Linked DNA regions of Planctellipticum variicoloris. The protein of the gene in region 1 binds, or shares a complex with, the protein of each later gene. Links are inferred from orthologs where the notes say so. Each region holds a gene or a part of one and is shown in the gene's direction. Other genes may lie near its edges.

Region 1 (3,056 bases):
ATCGGCATTATTCTGGGGGTCGACCGCCTGCTCGACATGTGCCGGACGGTGGTCAACGTGGTCGGGGATCTGGTGGTGACGAGTTGCGTGGCGAGGGCGGAAGGGAATAGCGAATAGGGAATAGCGAATAGCTAGAGAAGAGGGCTGATCGCTTATCGCGTATCGCTGATCGCCGGAGAGAGGCCGTCGCGAGGTCCATTCCTCTCTGGACTCTCTCCTCCGTCCTTTCGACATTCCGCCTTCGACATTCCTTCTCTTCCGATCTCCGCGTCCTCCGTGCCTCCGCGGTGAAGATTCTTCTGTCTTCTCTGCGGCCCCTGCGTTCCCCTTTGCGTCTTGGCGTGAGATCTTCTCTTCTCCCCCGTCCACTTTTCGTAAGTCGAGGCGTCCGTTAGAGTACGGGGGCTGAAGACACGCCCATCGAAGACTCTGGGCGTGCCACCCGAATCTCCTGGCGGTAAACCGAGAAATGATTATCAGTTGGGACTGGCTCAAGCAGTATGTCGACCTGGATCTGCCGTTGGAGGACGTCACCACCCGGCTCACCATGTCGGGATTGAATCTCGAAACCACCGAGCCCGCCGGCAGCGATTTTGCCATCGACCTCGAAGTCACCAGCAACCGCCCCGACTGCCTGGGCCACCTGGGGATCGCCCGCGAAGTCGCAGTGCTGTTCGGGAAGACGCTGAAAGTCCCCGCCGCCGCTCCTAAGACCGTCGCGGAAACCGCGGCGTCGGCGACGTCCGTCGCCATCGAGTGCCCGGATCTCTGCCCGCAGTACCACGCCCGCGTGCTCCGCGGAGTGAAGGTCGGCCCCAGCCCCGCCTGGCTCCGACAGCGGCTGGAGACCGTGGGCATCGCCAGCGTGAATAATGTGGTCGACGTCACGAACTACGTGATGCTCGAATGCGGACAGCCGCTGCATGCGTTCGATTTTGACCGGCTCGACGGGAAGAAGATCGTCGTCCGCCGGGCGCAGGCTGGCGAGAAGCTGCAGGCGATCGATCATAAGGAATACGCGCTCACTCCCGAAATGTGCGTCATTGCCGACGGCAAGCGTCCGGTGGCCATCGCCGGCGTGATGGGGGGAGCGACGACCGAAATCGAGTCCAGCACGAAGAACGTGCTGATCGAAGCGGCTGCCTTTGCGCCGCTGACGGTCCGGAACACGGCCCGCAAGCTGAACCTGCACAGCCCGTCGTCGTACCGCTTCGAGCGGGCTCTCGACCCGGCCGGCCCCGACTGGGCCAGCCGTCGGTGCTGCGAACTGATCCTCGAAATTGCGGGGGGCGAGCTCCTGGCGGGCAGCGTTGCGGTCGGCCAGACGGTCGTCGCGGAACGCCCGCCGATCGCGCTCCGGTTCGCCCAATTCCGGCGGATTCTGGGGATCGAGATTCCCATCTCGGAAGCAGCGAGCATTCTGGAAAGCCTGGGCTGCCGACAGGTCGGTCCCGTGGGGGCCGACACCGCAGAGTTCGCTCCGCCGACCTTCCGGCGGGATCTATCGCGAGAGATCGATCTCATTGAAGAGGTCGCCCGGATTCACGGCTACGAGCAGATTCCCGACGACGTGCTCGTACCGCTCTGTTCCAGCGCCAAGACGCGGCGGGATCGCGTGACGGATCGCGTCCGCGATACGCTGACCGCCGCCGGGTTCTTCGAAGCGGTGACGCTGTCGTTCGTCGCCGCCGAGCAGCGGGCGCTGTTCACGCCGCATGGCGACCGGCCGGCGCTGGAAGTCGTCCACTCCTCCCGCCGGCACGAAAACCTGCTGCGGCAGTCGCTGGTGCCGAGCCTGCTGGCTTCGCGTCGCGAGAACGAACGCCACGGCGTATTCCACGCTCAACTGTTCGAAGTGGCCAAGGTGTACCTGGCAGCCGATTCGTCGAAGCCCGAGACGCAGAACGAACCGTGGACGATCAGCCTCGTCGGCGGGCAGTCGTATCAGGAACTGAAGGGGGTGGTCGAGCTGCTTGCCCGGCGGGTCGCACCCCACGCAGCCGTCCGCGTCCGTCCCTCGGACGTTGGCCAGTTCGTCCCCGGCCGGGGGGCGGAGGTGCTCCTGGACGGCGAACTGTGGGGCTGGCTGGGGGAACTCGACCGCTCGGCGGTGTCAGCGCTCGATCTGCGGGACAGCGTCTGTGTCGCCGAATTGAATCTGCATGTGCTCGAAGCCCGGGCCGACCTGGTTCCGAAGGCTCAGCCGCTGCCGCAGTTCCAGGCGGTCACGCGGGATCTCAATTTCGTCCTCGACGAAACGGTCCATTGGAGCGACCTGGAGCAGGTGGTCCGGTCGGCGGCGGGGCCGCTGCTGGAGACGGTCGCCTTCGGCGGCCAGTACCGCGGGAAGCAGATCCCGGAGCAGAAAAAATCGTACGTGGTGACGCTCGGCTACCGTTCGCACGAACGAACGCTGACGGGCGACGAAGTCGACGCGGCTCAGCAGGCGGTGATTGCGGCGTGCGGGCAGAAGTTAGCGGCGACGTTGAGGGCGTAAAGTCGGGTATCGGGCCTCGGGATTCGGGTATCGCAGACCGCCGAAGGCGGGTTGTGCCGACTTCGAGTTGGGTTGGATGTGGACGCCACGTACGGCGGCGATTGACTCGTGCCGAGGCTCTGCCGGGGCGCGCCTCTTCCGCGAGCCTCCGCGTCGCTCCTTTCCCCTCGTTCGAATTTTTTCTCCGTGTTCTCAGTGCCTTCCGTGGTTCCAGCTCTTCTCCGACATTCGCGTCCATTCGTGCGATTCGTGGTCAAACTGCCTTTCTCTCCGCCGGGTTGAAAACTTTCCGATTTGGCGCGCCTGATCCCCTGATTTCGCGGCACTATACTGATGAACGAATTCCCCGTCTCATCGGTCGTCGCTCATGTCGCTCGTCGAACTCCCCTGCCCTGCTGACGTTCCGCAGTCGGATGCCGAGCTGCTCCGCCGCATTGATGGCGCTCGCGCCAAAGGGGCGTCTGAGAGAGACTTGTGGTACGACCACGATCCCTCATTTCCGAGGGAAGACCGGCAGCCTTGGGGGACATGATTCGTTTGCCGTCGCGTTCCAACATTC
Region 2 (10,267 bases), 1.4 Mb from region 1 along the record:
GATTTTTCCATCGCTCGGTGGAAATCCGGCGCAGACCTGCATTATACTCACCGGTTCCCGCGGGTCGGACCGGCGGGTCATTGTGTTGATAGACAACTTCGGCCTCGCCCGATTCGCAGGCCGCGACGATGATGCTCGGGATCGCTCTTCGCGTTCCCGGAAGGATGTTGAGAAAATGCCGAAGCAGAAGACCCACAAAGGGATGGCCAAGCGGTTCAAAGTGACCGCGAGCGGCAAGATCAAGTGCAAAAGCCCGTTCCGGGGTCACCTGCTCAGTCATAAATCCGGCAAGCGGAAGCGCCAGCTCCGTGGCGATACCGTGCTCACGAAGTGGGAATCGGTCATGGTCCGCGACGCCCTGCGTCCCGGGGTCTGATACGTTTCGCCTCCCCTGCCGTTCACTGTAATCGCCTTGCACAGGTCCTCGAAACATGCGTATTTGCTTCAGTGTCGCCCGTCACCGCTCCCACAAGCGGCTCTTCCGCGAAGCGAAGGGCGGCTTCGGCGCCCGTAAGAACCTGCTGCGCACGGTCAAGGAAGTTGTCGTTCGCAATCGCTGCTTCGCCTACCGCGACCGCCGCAATCGCAAGCGAGATTTCCGCTCACTCTGGATCATCCGCATCAAGGCGGCCGCCGAAATGCGCGGCGTGACCTACTCGCGGTTCATTCACGGCCTGACCCTCGCCGGTGTCGGACTGAACCGCAAGGCGCTGAGCGAGCTGGCCATCCATCAGCCGCTCGTCTTTGACGAAATCGCCACGCTGGCCAAGAACGCCCTCGCCGCCAAGAAGCAGCCGGCCCCCGTCGCCTGAGTGCGGCCAGACTGCAGAAACCTGTGAATTCTCCGGCGAGACGGTCTTCGGGCCGTCTCGCCGCTTTCGTATCGCCACCTCCGACGGACTGCAGGACCGACATGGAGATTCTCGAAGCCTTCGCCAGCTACGAGCGGGAAGCTCTCGCAGCCATCGACGCCGCCGCGTCGGCCGACGCCCTCGAAGCCGCCCGGATCGAGTTTCTCGGCAAGAAGCAGGGGCGCCTCAAAGACGTCCAGGGGCTGCTCGGAAAGGCCAGTCCCGAGGAGCGCCCCGTCGTCGGCAAACGCTTCAACGAAATCAAGGATGCGGTGACGCTCCGCTGGGAAACCCGCCAGCAGGAGCTCTGCCGCCCGAAAGCGATGGCGACCGCCATCGACCTGACTCTGCCGGGCACGCCTGTCCGGCTCGGTCGCCGGCACCCTCTCACGCAGACCATCGACGAGTTCAAGGACATCATGGCCCGCTTCGGCTTCGAAGTCGCCGACGGCCCCGAGCTCGAAGACGAGTGGCACAACTTCCAGGCTCTCAACATCCCCGACGATCACCCGGCCCGCGATCCCCTCGAAAACTTCTACCTGTCGACCGCCTCCACGGCGAACGCCGAGCCGATGCTTCTCCGCAGCCAGACGTCGACCGTACAGATCCGCATCATGGAGCAGCGCCAGCCCCCGATCCGCATTGTCTCGGTCGGCCGCGTCTACCGCCCCGACACCATCGACGCCACCCACTCCTGCATGTTCCACCAGATGGAAGGCCTCATGCTGGGCCGGGACGTGACGATGGCCTCCCTCAAAAGCGTCCTCCGGATGTTCGCCACGGCGTACCTCGGCGGCGACGTCGAAGTCCGCTTCCGCCCGTCGTTCTTCCCGTTCACGGAGCCTTCGGTCGAAGTCGACGTCCGCTGGAAACACGGCTGGCTGGAACTGGGCGGAGCCGGCATGGTCGACCCGAACGAGCTGACAGCCATCGGTTACGACCCCGAAGAAGTCAGCGGCTTCGCCTTCGGCCTGGGGATCGAGCGCTTCTGCATGCTCCGCCACGGTATCAGCGACATCCGCAACTTCTACTCGAACGATTTGCGGTTCCTGGGGCAGTTTTGAGGGAGCGGAAAGCCGGAAGCGGAAAGCGGAGAGCCGCGAAGAAGACCAAAGACATGCAATGTCGGAGCGTTCTTGTCTGCGATACCCGAATCCCGATGCCCGATACCCGCCGCCCCAGCGCACAAAAGTATCCATCATTTTCCCCGTCTCCAACACTTCGCGCCCTGCGGCGCGGCCGATATACTTCATGGTCCGCTGCTGAGCGGTCTGGATTGTCGTTTGTTCCGGGGCTGAGATTCCCTCGAAGGAGGACTTTGTGGTCAAGTTGCGTCTGCGCGAGAACGAGTCGATTGGCGATGCTGTGAAGCGATTTCGTAAGCTGGTGGAGCATGCCGGGATCAAGAAGGAAATGCGCCGCCGGGAATACTACGAAAAGCCCAGCGAAACCGCCCGCCGCTCGCGCCGCCGCGCCGAACGCCGCGCACGCATTCAGCGCATGGTCGCCGGCAGCTAAGGCTGCCAACGGACCGCGTGCCGATGCTCGGCGAGCTGGGAATCGCGAAGCTCCGTTCCGAGAAATTCGCACCGCCGAGACGGCTGTGGCACGCAGACAGAGATCCGCCGGAGTTCCAATGACTCCGGAATGCGACGTTCAGCAGCGACTCGCAGAGATCTGAAACAGGCCGGTCACCCCGGCCTGTTCCCATTTCCGGGGAGCCCGTCTCCCGAACTCGCCGCCGGATTGGGTGTCATTCCCGACAGGCTGCCTCTCGGGCGCCCTCCGCCGGGTAGAATGCTCGCGGGATTCGATGTTCTCTGGTGGTCCCGCGATGCCGTACGTCTTCTTTCTGGTGATCTGCTTCATCTGGGGCAGCAGCTTCATCCTGATGAAAAAGGCGACCCTCTGGCTGTCGCCGATCAGCGTCGGCTGCTGGCGCGTCGTCGCCGGCGGCCTCGTCCTGCTGGCTCTGTTCTGGCTCTGGAGGCAACGGGCTCACGTCCGCCGGGCCGACTGGTTCCCGCTCCTGGGCTGCATCGTCCTGGGCTTCGCCTGGCCCTATTGTCTGCAGCCGGAAATCATCGCGCGCCACGGCAGCGCCTTCGTCGGCATGACCGTCGGCTTCACCCCGCTCCTGACCGTTCTGTTCTCGATCCCCATGCTCGGCATCCTCCCCACCACCCGGCAGACGGTCGGCGTGATCGGCGCCCTCGTCTGCCTGGGTCTGCTGATGTGGGACGGCGTGCAGCGCGAGATTCCCTGGACCGACGTACTGCTGGCCTTCTCGGTCCCGGCGACCTACGCCCTCACGAACAACTGGATCCGCCGCTCGCTGATGCACGTCCCCCCGCTGGAACTGACGCTCGTCTGCCTGCTCGGCAGCGGCCTCCTGCTGCTCCCTCTCGCGATGGCCGTCCCCAACACGCGTCCGGTCGTCGCCGATCAGTGGGCCTGGTCGCTGGCCGCCGTGATCACGCTGGGCGTGCTCGGCACCGGCCTGTCGACCTGCCTCTTCATGCACCTGGTGCAGACGCAAGGCCCCCTGTTCGCCGGCATGGTGACCAATCTCGTCCCGATCGGCGCCATCCTCTGGGGCTGGGCCGACCACGAACAGGTCACCCTGCTGCAGGTCTCAGCCGTCCTGGGGATCGTCGCCATGGTCAGCCTGGTCCAGTTCGGCTCGGCCAGGCCGCGCGTTCGACCTGTCGACGAGGACGCACTGGCCGAGATTTCCGAGCCAGTCATCGCCCCCCAGCCGCAACTGGCGTGCTGTCCGGAAGACTGCTGAGACGCCAATTTCGGGTGGCACTGGTGGCCTTCAGCCACCAGTGCTCTTTCCGCCGTCGAAGGACCGCCGACTGCCTGTCGACGCGAAACCTCAGCCGGGCGAAGGCGCGGATTGGTCGTCAAAAGGCCGGTGCTGGAGACGTTGAAACGGTCGGTCGGCGACTTGAACCCTGAAGCGGGCAAAGGGCTGTCGCCACGGGTGAAACGGTGTCCGCCGTCAGGCGGACGGAGTGCAACTCTTAACAGACACCTGGCCGTTGAGCAGCCAGCATCTGGTGAAACATCTTCGAAGTTCGCACCGGTGAAGCGGGCGGAGATTTCGATCACGCTGATCCCGACTCGCATTTTCAACCTCTCCTCGACTTTCCTCCCGGGCGAGGAGATTCGAAAGGGAAGTGGCGTCTGAGCGATCGTGTCGATATCGAATTTCGAATATTGCGTTTATTGCTTCTGATGCGATTGCCCAGTAGAATTCTCATCAAGAGGAGAATGAATCATGGCGAACTCGCTCAGCGATCTCCCGGAGACTGTCACGCCAACCCCGGATGAGACGGTGTTAGCGCAGGAGTGCAGCCGACGGCTTGCGCGGTTCGTGGGGACCAGGTCGATAAAACCGTTGCGTTTCCGTATTCAGTCGGAAGGCGCTCCCGAAGAGACGGTTTCCCTGCCTGCGTCCGCATTTCGGTTGCTGAACGACATTCTGACGCAAATGGCCCAGGGAAATGCAGTCACCTTGATTCCAGTCCACGCCGAGCTGACCACTCAGCAAGCCGCCGACCTCCTCAACGTCTCCCGCCCATTTCTGGTCGAGCAACTGGAAAAGGGAGAGATCCCTTACCGAAAGGTCGGCAGTCATCGCCGGGTCCTCTTTCGGGACCTGATGGACTACAAGCGGACGATGGACAGGAACCGCCTCAAAGTCCTCGACGAATTGTCGGCCCAGGCCCAGGAACTCGGCCTGGGTTACTGAGATGAGCCGTTTCACCGTCCTGTGCGACGCGTGCGTCCTGTATCCGGCTCCACTGCGCGACCTGCTGATTTCTTACGCTGATCGTCGTCCTGTCTATCAGCCTCTGGAACGGCGAAGCGCAGCCGGACTATGTCTGGGGGCTGGTGTTTGCCGTCGTCGCCTGGCCGGTTGTGCTGGGGCTGATGTGGCTCGGCTGGCGACAAGACGAACGGGCGGCCGTGCAGCACGCGATCGAGGCTCTGACCGATCCGGAGCGGCTCCGGCGGAAGCGGGCCGGGTATCGCCGGGGAACGCTGGTGGTGGTCGCCCTGCTGGCAGCGGGCTGCGTCTGCGCGGGAGGACGGGGCTGGCTGCTCAACGACCTGCCGGCGCAGTACGTGGGATACTTTTTGTATGCATTCGCCGGGGCGGGAATGCTGGGGGTGAATGTCTGGTACGGCGGCCCGCTCGATCCGCGGCTCGATCCGTCGGCGTTGATGGTCGAGACTGACGATTCCGAAGCGGTTTGAAGTCTCCTTTCCAAGAGAGCTTCTGCGATGTCCCGACCCCAGAGCCATCGTCGATGCGCCGGCAGTTCGGCGAACAACGCTGGGCGGCTGACTGCGCTTGGTGCGGCGATCTTCCTGACCGCCGTTGGCTGCGAGAGTCGCCCAGAACACAAAGCCGACCGTACGACAACGCTCGACAAGTCCTCGATCCCGGCAAGCTATCGTCCGCTCTTCGAGGGCGGCCTCAGCTTCGAGGAAGTGGAATCTCTTCGAGCGTTCCTGCCATACAAATCGATCACTCTGAGTCGCAGTCCGTGCTTCGGGGACTGCCCGGTCTACGATGTGACGCTGCACAGCGACGGGAAAGCCCGCCTGACGGCGACCCAGCATCTTGACGAGATCGGCACGTTTGAGGGAGAAGTGAATATCTTCAGTTTCGGCAAACTCTGCTATCTCATGGATCGGCTGGGGTTCTCAAAGTTCCAGCCGCAGTACGATGCAAATTCGATTGACTCTGCCACAGTCACGATTACCGCTTCGACGAAAGACGGCGAGATCGTTGTCAGCGACTACAGCGAAATCGGCCCCATCGAGCTATGGGCCATTCAGCAGACGATCGACAACATTCGCCATGAAATCCAGTGGCGTCGGGTCGATGATCCGGAAACACCGGCAGCGAAGTGATTTCCCGGGTCGTCGCGGACTCCGACCCGGCCACCCCGTCAGTCCAACGCGCGCCGGCCCCTCGCAACGCACCGAGAGCCGGACTTGCCGCTCTATTCGCTTTGCGGCAGCGGCACCTGTTCCCGGGTCATGAGGTACGCGAACAGGTCGCGAATCTGCTCCAGCGAGTACGGCTGCAGCAGGTTCTCCGGCATCAACGACAGCGGCACCGTCTTGCGCTCTTCGACGTCGCCCAGATCGACCGCCACCGTGTCGGTCGCCGTGCGCAGCGTCAGCGCGTTACCGGTCTCACTGAGGACCAGCCCGTTGAGCACCCGACCGTCTTCGAGAGCCAGCACCGTCATGCGGAAGTCGGCCGAGACGACGGCGCTCGGATCCACGATGTTCTCCAGCAAGTAATCCAGATTGCTGCGGTTCGCCCCGGTCAGATCGGGCCCCGCCGTCTTCCCTTCGCCGAAGAACTTGTGACACGCCGTGCAGGTTTTGGCAAACAGCGCCCGGCCGGCGCTGCGGTCCCCTTGCGCCAGCACGTCCGGCGTCAGTTGAGCTTTCAGCTTCGCAATCAGCTCTTTCTTCTCCGCGGGACTGTCGCGGAATTCGCCCCAGGTCTGCGTGAGCAACTGATCGAGTCTGGGATCGGCGAAGTCGTGGATCTGCCGGGCGACAAAGGCCGTGAGATCCGAGCGGGGGATTTTGTCCTCCGCCACAGCAACCAACAGCGCACTGGCGAACCGCGGTCGCCCGGCGAGAACCGCAATCAGCTCGGCCCGTTGCGAGTGGTGAAAACTCTTGTAGGAGGCGACGAGCTTCGCCGCGGCCTTGTCGTCATCGAACAGGCTGAGGCCGCGCGCCGCCACCGGATTGAGAAAGCGGACCCCCAGCAGCTTCTCGCAGATCTCGCGCAGCTCCGCCGGCCGGGCGTCGATCAGCGTCGCCAGAGCCGCCTGGCGATCCGGCAGGCTGGCCTTGCTGTCGAGGGCGATCTCCTTTACGACCGACAGCGCCCGACCGTCGCCGAACAGCACGCTCAAATCGCGGACGGAATTCCGTACCCCTTCGTCGCCGGACTGCGACGCCAGCGCGACAAAGGCGTCCCAGCCCGCCGGCTGCGGAGCCTTCCGGCGGGCGATCAGTGCCGCGGCGACCCCCTGAACGACGTCGCGGGCCAGGTCACCGTCCTGTCGATTGACGGTCTCGCGAAGCAGGAGTTCCAACGCCGCCGGGCGGTCTTCCACATCTTCCGCCAGCCGGCGGGCAATCAGCCGCCGGGTTGTCGGCAGTTTGCAGTCCGCGGCGGCACGGGCAAGTCCGAGGGGATCGTGATCGGCGACGGGGATCAGCCCGTACCAGATCATCAGCGGCAGATTGTGATCGCCGGCGTCTTCCGCATGGGCCATCAGCGGAACCGCCAGCCTCAGACGTTGAACGACGGTGAGCCGCTGCAGAGCGGAGGCCAGCGTCAGGCGAACCAGCGCCGAAGGATCGTTTTGCGCCAGATCGACCAGAACTGCCAGTTGCTGGTCGGAAACCTGGCCCGGCGCCGCGCCCGCCGGTCGCTCGCTCAGCGTCGTATCGAGAGGAGAATCGTCGACCAGCAGGCGCACGGCCCACGCGCGAACATGTTCGTCGCGATGCGAAAGCAGCGTCTCCAACGCTCGCGGCGAGTTCTGGTGCAGCGCCTGCAGCGTCCAGAGTGCCTTCAGCACATCGCTCGCCTTGCCGCCAGGATTGCAGACATGCTGCAGCTCCCGGACAACGGCACTCATGTCGCGCCGCTGGAGCATCCGAGACTCCAACTCCAGCCGCGCTTGCCGGACAAACCATTCCTCGCCACGAAGCTGCAACTCGACGAGCTGCGGCAGCGTCAACGAGCCCGCCTCAAAGCGAACCGGCTTCGCCGGTTCATCGTCATACGAGATCCGGTAGATCCGGCCGCTGGTCCGGTGGACCCCGTTCCGTTCGTGGCATTCGCCGGTGTCGCTCCAGTCGGCGACGTACAACGCACCGTCCGGGCCTTCGCTCAGCTCCATGCCGCGGAACCAGGGGTCTTTGACGATGAAGAGATCGGGCTCGTGCCGGCCGACGTAGCCGGAACCTTCGCGTTCGAGCCGTTCCGTGTTGGCGCGGAGCCCGTGCATGTTGAGCGTCAGCAACCGGCCGCGGTATTCCGCAGGCCAGCGGCGCCCCTGCAGAATGCAGCAGCCGATGTGAGCGTGTCCGCCGCCGAGCGAGTTGGCCGCCCCGTCGCGGGACTTCTGCCAGCCCCCTTCGACGTCAAAGTGCCAGTGATCCGCGTGCGTGTCGATCAACTCGTAAACCCGGGGATTGGGATCGACGGTGTGCGGCCGGGTAAAATGCGCCCCCGTGATGCCGTGCCACAGATGTCCGTTGACCGTATTGATGAAAAACAGCTCGCCGTTCTCATCCCAGTCATGTCCCCACGGATTGGTCGTGCCGGACGAGAGAGCTTCGAAGACTTTCGTGTGGGGCGAATAGCGCCACATCGTCCCCCGCAGCGGAATACGTTCCTCCTCCGGGACGCCCGGCCGGCCGACTTCGCCGGGGCTCGACGCCCCGCACCGACCATAGAGCCAGCCGTCCGGCCCGAAGCGCAGCCCGTTCGCAAAGTTGTGATAGTTCTCCGGCGGAACGCGGAAGCCGTCGAGGATCACCTGAGCCGGTCCATCAGGCCGGTCGTCGCGATCGAGATCCGGAATAAACAGCAACTGCGGCGGACACATCACCCAGACGCCCCCCAGACCGACCGCGACGCTGGTGAGCATCTGCAGATCGTCGGTAAAGACTTTGCGTTCGTCGGCCCGGCCGTCCCCATCGGTATCCGCGAGAATCACGAGCCGGTCGCGCAGCTTGAGTTCGAACCGCAGCGGCGCCTCGGCATACGTGTAGTTCTCGGCGACCCACAACCGACCCCGCCCGTCCCAGTCGATGCCGATCGGATTCTGGACCTCGGGTTCCGCCGCGAAGACGTTGGCACGGAAGCCGGGGGGAAGCTGCATTTCCGCCGCCACCGTCTCGGGCTTGAGCGGACCCGGGCCGCTGTCCGGTTCGCTGTTGTAAGGGGCGGGGAATTCGTCGGCGTACGACGGCAGGCTCAGCAGGCAGGCCAGTGCGAACATCAGGCGACGGGGCATGGGTTGGTCCCGGATGGATTGGGCAGTGGTGAATCACTTGATAATAACTGCTGGCATGGAGCGGGGGGAGTTGCTGATCTTGAACTGACCCCGCAGGGGGCGGGGCAACTACCCTCTGGCTACCCTCCGGGCTGCGGCATGCCGTTCGTCTGCTGAGTCAGGTTTGCTCCGCGCGAGCTCGATCGACCACCGCCGGCCGCCAGAACGGAATGCCCCACGGAATCAGCAGCGCTGCCAGGAACTGTCCGCCGAACGAACAGATCGACACGATTTCCAGAACGTCCACGACAGACGTCGCCAATCCCCAGGCCCGAAACAGCGACGATATCCCGTCAAAGACGTTGATCGACGCCATCATCAGCGGCACAGCCAGCAGTGACAGGCCGGACATCAGCAGCCACGCTCTCGCCGGGCGAAAGCATCCCGCCGTCCAGGCCAGCCACAATGACGTGAAGACGAACAGAATCACGAACTGCCCCGACAAGGCGTCGAAGACGCTCTCAAACCGGTCCTCCAGACCCGTGTAACACTCCCGCAGCGGCCGATACCACCCGGCGTCATACAGCTCCGAAGACAGGCCCGCCAGCCACGGCGCCGTCGGCACGCACGCCATCACGCAGGCCCGGCCGATCGTTCCCGGCAGCGCCGACCCGCACCAGCGCGAATACAGTAGACTGACGGCGGCAAGCGTGACCCCGGTCGACGCCGCCAGCGTCGCGAACATCTGGTCTTCCGAGAAGCCTCCGAACCCGTATTCAACGAAGAGCCACGCTCCGCCGAACCACGCCGTCCCGACGACAAATCCCATGCCGCCCAGCGCCAGCGACATCCAGATCGCCCGGACGAGCCGGCTCTGTTGGCCGCGGAGAAAAAACGGTTCGCGAAGCGACATCGGCTGCGATCCTTCACGTCGAGTCTGCATCGCCGAAATCCTACCGCGAAATCTGCAGACATTCGAGCTGAATCCGCGCCGGGGCGGCACGCACATCGCGAACGGACGGAATTCCCACGGCCCTTCCCGGTTTCAGAGTAGGGTGAGTCGAGTCCGCGAGGCTCACCTCTTTTTTAATGAGTTACGGTGAGCCTCGAAGACTCGACTCACCCTACATCTTGCCCGGATGTAACTTCGGAAGAGCCGTAATGGAATTCCGGCAGCCGATTGTCCGACCAACCCCGAAGGAGTATGTTCGAAGCGTCTCCGATCCCGGACCGATCTCCCTCCCTGTCCCACTTTCCGGATGCACCACTGATGTCGACAGCCACCTCCGAAATTCGCGCACTCACCGCGGCCGCCTTCGCCACGCCCGCCAAGTTCACCGAGTTCTGCCGCAA

What was found.
Region 2: the proteins of pheT (region 1) and pheS are in contact, whole or in part, in a crystal structure (PDB 6P24), measured with the Escherichia coli proteins. The link is inferred for Planctellipticum variicoloris from one-to-one orthologs.

What each region holds. Positions count from the first base shown.
Region 1 is NZ_CP130886.1:3,916,849-3,919,904, forward strand. What follows is about bases 1-2,983. They hold pheT (phenylalanine--tRNA ligase subunit beta), read left to right. Parts: upstream 1-469; coding sequence 470-2,497; downstream 2,498-2,983. Other genes in these bases: SH412_RS15260 (dicarboxylate/amino acid:cation symporter), read left to right, coding at 1-117.
Region 2 is NZ_CP130886.1:5,307,771-5,318,037, forward strand. The notes cover bases 12-2,914. They hold pheS (phenylalanine--tRNA ligase subunit alpha), read left to right. Parts: upstream 12-913; coding sequence 914-1,915; downstream 1,916-2,914. Other genes in these bases: rpmI (50S ribosomal protein L35), read left to right, coding at 176-376; rplT (50S ribosomal protein L20), read left to right, coding at 432-812; rpsU (30S ribosomal protein S21), read left to right, coding at 2,172-2,369; SH412_RS20685 (DMT family transporter), read left to right, coding at 2,686-2,914. Also shown: more of SH412_RS20685, read left to right, coding at 2,915-3,642; SH412_RS20690 (excisionase family DNA-binding protein), read left to right, coding at 4,138-4,611; SH412_RS20695 (hypothetical protein), read left to right, coding at 4,755-5,120; SH412_RS20700 (DUF6438 domain-containing protein), read left to right, coding at 5,148-5,783; SH412_RS20705 (PVC-type heme-binding CxxCH protein), read right to left, coding at 5,876-8,935; SH412_RS20710 (hypothetical protein), read right to left, coding at 9,093-9,827; SH412_RS20715 (aldehyde dehydrogenase family protein), read left to right, coding at 10,185-10,267.